DNA from 2 places in the Gordonia sp. WA4-43 genome. Region 2 is predicted to be linked to the other one. Evidence: riboswitches for the same ligand, from Rfam matches in the RefSeq annotation. Region 2 holds a riboswitch; the other holds the start of a gene.
The links. Region 2 has a riboswitch for S-adenosylmethionine ahead of LEL84_RS23720 (bifunctional o-acetylhomoserine/o-acetylserine sulfhydrylase). Riboswitches for the same ligand answer to the same signal wherever they lie in the genome.
Positions count from the first base shown of each region.

Region 1: another riboswitch for S-adenosylmethionine. It lies ahead of LEL84_RS10565 (aminotransferase class V-fold PLP-dependent enzyme); the one in region 2 lies ahead of LEL84_RS23720 (bifunctional o-acetylhomoserine/o-acetylserine sulfhydrylase).

Region 1 is NZ_CP084736.1:2,354,611-2,358,233, reverse strand. Features, by position in the region: gene LEL84_RS10570 (isochorismate synthase MenF) at 1-972, opposite strand, end outside; SAM riboswitch class IV at 1,080-1,193, shown strand; gene LEL84_RS10565 (aminotransferase class V-fold PLP-dependent enzyme) at 1,213-2,139, shown strand; gene LEL84_RS10560 (hypothetical protein) at 2,136-2,636, shown strand; gene LEL84_RS10555 (inorganic diphosphatase) at 2,799-3,311, opposite strand; gene dacB (D-alanyl-D-alanine carboxypeptidase/D-alanyl-D-alanine-endopeptidase) at 3,476-3,623, shown strand, end outside.
Region 2 is NZ_CP084736.1:5,221,015-5,224,637, reverse strand. Features, by position in the region: gene LEL84_RS23725 (cutinase family protein) at 20-1,720, opposite strand; SAM riboswitch class IV at 1,989-2,109, shown strand; gene LEL84_RS23720 (bifunctional o-acetylhomoserine/o-acetylserine sulfhydrylase) at 2,171-3,505, shown strand; gene metX (homoserine O-acetyltransferase MetX) at 3,522-3,623, shown strand, end outside.

The sequences.
Region 1 (3,623 bases), 2.6 Mb from region 2:
GGCCCACGTCCGGAGGCTGCGACGATCGGCCTCGAGTTCGAGGCACCGGATGGTGACCATCCACTCCCCGTCGCCGGCGGCGTCGCACCAGCCGACCGCCCCCGCGTAGAAGCCGCGCTCACCCTCGACCTCGCGGATGATCTGCGCAGCAACATCACTCGGCGTGCCGCAGACCGCCGGGGTGGGGCCGAGCAGGAGTGCGAGATCGAGCGCAGTGGTCGCCGGGTCCCGAAGCCGCGCGCGGATCGGGGTGGCCAGATGCCAGACCTCCCCGGTCGACTGCAATTGCGGGGTCGACGGCGCGTCGACGTCGTCGCAGAGGTGTCCCAGCCGGTCTCGCAGGTGGTCGACGACGAAGGCGTGCTCGGCGAGGTCCTTTGCCGAGGAGAACAATCCGTCGGCAGCGGCGCGGTCGACGACCGGGTCGGGTGACCGCGGCGCCGATCCCGCGTACGGGTGGCAGGTGACGACGGAACCCGACTTGCGCAGCAACACTTCGGGACTCGCGCCCAACAGCCACGAACCCGAGCCGGTGGCCGCGCCGAGATCGACACCGAATGCGTTGTGTCCGGCATTGCCGCCCGCCAATGCGTCGAGAAGTCGCAGAGGCTCGACCTCGGCGTCGAGCACGATGTCGACGCTGCGGGCGAGGACGACCTTGCCGACGTCGCCGGCGACGATCCGCTTCACCGCGTGCGCGACCCGTTCGCGGTGCTCGTCGGCCGTGGGGTACAGGGTCGTCGACACCGGCGTGCGCGTCAGTGGCGGCCCGCCCGCCAGCGGCGCCGCGTCGACGTGCAGGACTTCGGGCACCACCAGCGCGGCGGGGTCGGCGAGGTCGAAGGGGATCGCGCCGGTCAGACCGTCGACGGTCCCGGCGCGCAGGGCGGCCGAGGCGGCGTCGACGTCGGTGAACGCACGGACCGCGCCCATGCCCCGCACGGTGCCGTGCGGGCGGGACAACACGAACACATCAGTCGCTGACACCCCTGACACGCTACAGGTAAGTGTGCCCTAACTTCCGATCACGTTGAGTGAAAATTGACACGTCCGCGCGAGATCGACGACCCTTGGTCGTAGGTCATGAGTGCCAGTGACAAGCCCCGGCTCGCTGGTCGGCAACCCTCCTTCGCGGTGGGGTGCTCCGGGTGACGACCCGGCCGCGTACCGACCGGACGCGGCAAGCGCGAATTGTCTGAGGAGTTTCCTGCCGTGACCGCTGTCCTGTCCGCACCCGCCGGTCGTCTGTCGCCAGCAGTCGACGTCCGCCTCGACGCCGCCCGGGAATCGGTGCGGCAGTTCGTCCGTGCGCGAGTCGACGACACCATCGTGTTCACCCGCGATCCCGCCGGTGCCCTCGACCTCGCGGCGCGCATCACTCCTGGCGACGTCGTCGTCCTCGACATCGGGTCGGGCGCCGACCTGCTGCGGTGGTGCGCACCACGGCATGGGCGCGACCGGGCGCGGTTCGTCCCGGCCTGCGAGACCATCGAGGACACCTTGGTCGCGCTGGAGACCGAGCTCGCCTCGGCGCCGGCATCGCTCCTGGTCGTGGCCGCAGTATCGGACATCACCGGCGAGGTGCTGCCGATCGGCCGGCTCGCCTCGCTCGCGCACCGGTCCGGGGCCCGCATCCTGGTCGACGCCGCGCAACTCGTCGGGCACCGGCCCGTCTCCGTCGTCAGCCACGGCATCGACTACCTGGCGTTCGGTGCACCGGGTCGGAAGACGGACGGCGCCGGCGTCCTCATCGGCCGTCGTGACTGGTTCGACGCCGCCGACGTCGACGTCTCGCCCGACGCCGACGGCGTTCCCGGGGCGATCGCGGTCGCCGAGGCGTGTCGGGTGCTCGCCGATCTCGGACCCGAGACGATCGGGCTGCACGAACGCCGCCTCGCCGAACGTCTCGACGCCGGCCTGGCCGCGATCGGCGGCTTCACGCCGCGGCGGATCTTCACCGATTCCACGGACCGCGCGGGGATCGCGGGCTACACCGTCGACGGCCTCGCACCGCCGGCCGATACGGTGCGCGCGAGTTTCGGAGCGGGCACCACCGTCGACGACATCGACCGGATTCTCGATGCATTCCGGGCGCGAACCGAACAGACCGACCGAACTCGACCAGGGGTGAACAGATGACCATCGAACTCGACGCACGTGCTGACCGCGGCACCGTGATCGCCGCACCGACTGCCACCCCGACGGCCCCGATCAGCATCGGACGTCCGGGATTCCAGATCGCGCTCGCGGGAGACGAACTCGCACAGACGTTTCCGATCGTGGTGCGGCGTGAGACCCTCCGCGAGGCGCAGCGCGCCCGCTCCCTGCTGCGGGCCGGCAGTCACGATCAGGCCAAGTTCGTGGTCGCACTCGAGGTGGAGGTGGCCGTCGCGCCGGACGCCGCGTCGGCGCGCGTGGCGGCTGCTGCGGCGGTGGACGCGTCGTCGGAGACGAGTTCGGGGACCATCCGCTACATCGGGACGACTCACGGACTGATCACACTGGTCCGCGACATCTACGCAGCCGAGGTCGCCGACGCCGTGATCCTCATCCCGATCGACGGCGCGGCCACCGAACGCCGCATCCGCGAACAGATCCTGCCGGTGCTCGCCGAGCAGCGGTACCGCGTGGCCTGACCCACTGCTGGTTGAGCCGGCACCGAGCGCAGCCGCCGGGCCGAGCAAGCGACGAAGGAGCGCGTCGAGGTCGAGGAGCCGAGTCGAAGCCACCTGGTGAACAGACAAGACCGCCGGCACCATCGCGAATGATGGTGCCGGCGGTCTCGTGTGCGGGAGAGATCAGCCGCGCGAGGGCTCGTTGGCCGCGTCGGGGTGCGCAGCGAGGCGATCGATGGCCTCCTGTGCGATCTTCTCGGCCTGGTCGCGGCCGACCCATCCGCCCGGGTCGACCTCCTTGCCCGGCTCGAGGTCCTTGTAGTGCTCGAAGAAGTGGGCGATGGGTCCCAGCTCGTATTCGGACACGTCGGAGATGTCCTTGATATGGTCCCAACGCACGTCCTTGGCGGGGACGCAGAGGAGCTTGTCGTCGCCACCGGCCTCGTCGGTCATGGTGTACATGCCGACGACCCGTGCGCGCACGATGATGCCGGGGAACACCGACTCGGGGAGCAGGACCATCGCGTCGAGCGGGTCGCCGTCCTCACCGAGGGTGCCGTCGATGTAGCCGTAGTCGGCCGGGTAGCCCATCGAGGTGTACAGGTAGCGGTCGAGGTAGACCTTGCCCGTCTCGTGGTCGACCTCGTACTTGTTGCGGCCACCTTTGGGGATCTCGATGGTCACATCGAATTCCACAGTTCCTCCTGGCAGTCTTGATCGGGGATGCCGCGCCGGGCCGAAACGCCCGCACGCTGCCCCAACGATACTGTTGGTCCGGCGACCTCGATGTTCGTACCCCTCGTTGTGCGTATGTCCGGGCCGTTCCATCGACCGTCAACCGCGAGAGACCCGGAGGCTTTGTGGGCGCATCCACCCGAAACGGCGGTCGTTCCGGTCGGAGACTCCTGTGGTGGACGATCACCGCGGTGGTGATCCTGGCCCTCGTCGCGACGGCCTCGGTGGTCATCGCGCTCCGGCTCGACCGGGAACCCGAACTGCCGCCGGGGG
Region 2 (3,623 bases):
CTGAGTATCGCGCGGGGTGTCAGTCGCCGGCTTCGGAGCCCCCATCGCTGTCGGGCTCGGACGGGTCTGGGGAGGGCCCGTCCGGGTCCGAAGCCGTGTCGGACGAGCCGGCCCTCTCGCCGTCCTCTCCCCCGTGACCGTCGGTTCCAGACGTCTCGACATCGCTTCCCGAGGGATCGGTGACGGCCGGCGAGTCGTCGTCTCGAGGCGGGGCAGGCGCGGGGTCCGCGTCGGGCGTATCGGTCTCGGCATCGTCGCCCGTGTCGGCACCCGAGGACGTGTCGGTCGTGTCGCCCACCGGGGGCTGCTCGGCCGGTGACGGGTCGGTGGCATCCGGTTCGGCACCCCGGGCCGCCGACGGCTCGGACGAGGGGCCGGACCCGCCCACTTCTTCAGCGCGGACCGGCCCCACGGACTCGTCGGGTACGGCTGCCAGTCGCGCGAACGTGGACGATCGCAGGTGCGACGTGTCCGCCGCGAGAATCGTGACGGCGCCGGCCTCCGACGCCACCGGCCCGATGATCGCGCCCGCCCAGTACCGGACGAAGTTGACCGGCAGCAGGACGATGCTGCGCACGCTGGCAGCCAGGGCGCTGACACCGCGCACGAACCGAGCCGGTGTCGCGGTGACGATGCCCTGCAGGATGTCCTCGAAGACGAAGATGTCGGGTAGGTATGCGCCGTACCCGAGACGTGGGAGTGGCGGCAGCAAGCCCTGCACCAGCCGGACCACCGGCTGCAGATTCGCCAGTTCGATGCCGAACGGAAGCCCGATGGTCGGGCGATCCGACAGGAAATCGCCGATGGTGCCCCGGTAGCCGAGGTCACGAGCCCAGCCCTGGACGAGCTCGGCGAACGCCGAGCTCGCGCCGACCATGCAGACGCCGTCCGCACAATCAACCGGGCGATTCGTCCACGTGTATCCCGACACCAGAGGGTTACCCGACATCTGCTCGGGATACAGGAAATGTTTGACCTGGTAGCCGAGGATGCCGTCGATGGCGCCGATCGGGTCGTAGACGGGATCGGGCAGATCGCAGATCGGGTCGCCCTCGATGCACACCGACACGACCCGGTCATTGACCGTCCCGAAGCCGGCGTCCGTACTGTCGGCACCACGCGACCCCGACATGGTCAGACCCGGGATGATCCCGATCAGCGACAACTCGATACCTCGCCCGGTCTTGTCACCGGCCTGCCGCGGATCCGAATACAGCTCGCCCGACACCCCGACGTCGGAGATCACGACGTCGTCGCTGGGATCGTCGGGCGTGTTCGCGACATCGAACTTCCGGCCGTTGCCGATACCGGCGAGCACGTCTCCAGCGATGCGCGCCCCTTGCGAATAGCCCGTCACCACCACCGGCGCCTCGGACCCGCACGCTTCTCGATACGACGAGATCGCCGACGCCGTCGATGCGATTCCCTGTTCGGTGCTGCGGTCGTACCCCGTCGCTCCGAGCGGCCATATGGTTGCCGGGTAGGGAGCGTTGATCACCTCATAGTCCTGCTTGCGGTACCGCTCCTTGACGCCCTCGAGCAATAGCGACTCAGCGTCGACGGTCCCCCCGACCACCACGACGGCACCGCTGCACGAGGGGCCGCCGGCTGTCGCCGCCGCCACCCCCGTGAAGCCGAATGCGGCGAGGGTCGACATCGTCGACATCCAGGCGACCAACAGAGCGACCCGTCGGGTCCGGAGATGAGCCATCACGGCCATGAGCGCTCCTGTGCGAACCCGGACCACCTGAGCGGAGCATTCCGGTGCAGCCGGGGCTGTCCCGAACGCTAGATCCGCGATCGCGGAACCGACAGCACCCTGAGCGTCGCTAACTACCGTGACCAGCGGTTTTGTATCTGAACACACCCGATTTCACTCGGTCGGAGGACAGCCACCGGCACCCTTCCGGTGCACTTCTCAAGGGTTGGGCGCGGCCTGACCGGGACGGTTCTCGGGCCCTCACATCCGTGTTATATCCTTGTCGCCAGGTCATGAGTATCAGCGCGAAGCCCCGGCTGGCTGATCGGCAACCCTCCTTCCGCGGTGGGGTGCTCCGGGTGATGACCGGGTTGCGGGATCGCAGTGGCGATCCCCGGCAAGCGCGGGTCCGAAGGTCGGACCCCAACAGGGTCGAGTTGCCCTGCCGACCGTAGAAAGTGATGAATCGCCATGTCTGATGTCCCTGACGGCACCCTCGACAGCAACGATCCCAGCGAGAACTGGAGCTTCGAGACGAAGCAGATCCACGTCGGGCAGTCCGCGGACGCGGTGACCAATGCCCGTGCGCTGCCGATCTACCAGACGACGTCGTATGTCTTCAACGACACCCAGCACGCAGCCAATCTCTTCGGTCTCGCCGAACCGGGCAACATCTACACGCGCATCATGAATCCCACGCAGGATGCCGTCGAGCAGCGGATCGCCGCGCTCGAGGGCGGCGTCGCCGCGCTGCTCGTCGCATCGGGACAGGCCGCCGAGACCTACGCGATCCTCAACGCCGTCGAGACCGGCGGGCACGTGGTGTCGAGCCCCCGCCTGTACGGCGGCACGTACAACCTCTTCCACTACACACTGCCCAAGCTCGGGGTCGAGGTGAGCTTCGTCGAGGACCCGGAGGATCCGGCGTCGTGGCAGACCGCGGTCAAGGACAACACCCGGGCGTTCTTCGGTGAGTCGATCTCCAACCCCAACAACGAGATCCTCGACATCTCGGGGATCGCGGAGGTCGCGCACCGCAACGGCGTACCCCTCATCATCGACAACACCGTCGCCACCCCGTACCTGATCAGCCCGCTGGCCCACGGCGCCGACATCGTCGTGCACTCGGCGACGAAGTACATCGGTGGTCACGGCACCGCGATCGGCGGCGTCATCGTCGACGGCGGCACCTTCGACTGGCGGGTCCAGCGCGACGGGAAGGACCTGTTCCCCGGTTTCACCACGCCGGACCCGAGCTACCACGGTGCCGTCTTCGCCGACCTGGGCGCGCCCGCCTTCGCACTCAAGGCACGCGTGCAGTGGTTGCGTGACACCGGCGCGGCGATCTCCCCGTTCAACGCGTTCCTGTTGGCACAGGGCCTGGAGACGCTGAGTCTGCGCATCGAGCGCCACGTCGCCAACGCGCAGAAGGTCGCTGCCTTCCTCGAGGCACACCCGCAGGTCGAGTCCGTGGCGTACGCGGGCCTGGAGTCCTCGCCCTGGTACAAGCGCGGTCAGGAACTGGCCCCGAAGGGTCAGGGTGCGATCATCGCCTTCGAGATCCAGGGCGGAGTGGACGCCGGCAAGAAGTTCGTGGACGCGCTCAGCCTGCACAGCCACGTCGCCAACATCGGCGATGTGCGGTCGCTGGTCATCCACCCCGCCTCGACCACCCACAGCCAGCTCACCCCCGAGGAGCAGCTCGCCGCGGGCGTGGCCCCGGGACTGGTCCGGCTCGCCGTGGGCATCGAGGGAATCGACGACATCTTGGCCGATCTCGAACAGGGATTCGCGGCGGCCAAGTGAAACAGGTGAGGCAGCTTTGTCGGTGAGTATCGACCTGAATGCGACAGCATCTGATCAGCCCGACTGGGAGACCCTCCCGGACGGGGAACTCGTCGGCATCCCCATCGGCTCGTTGCCT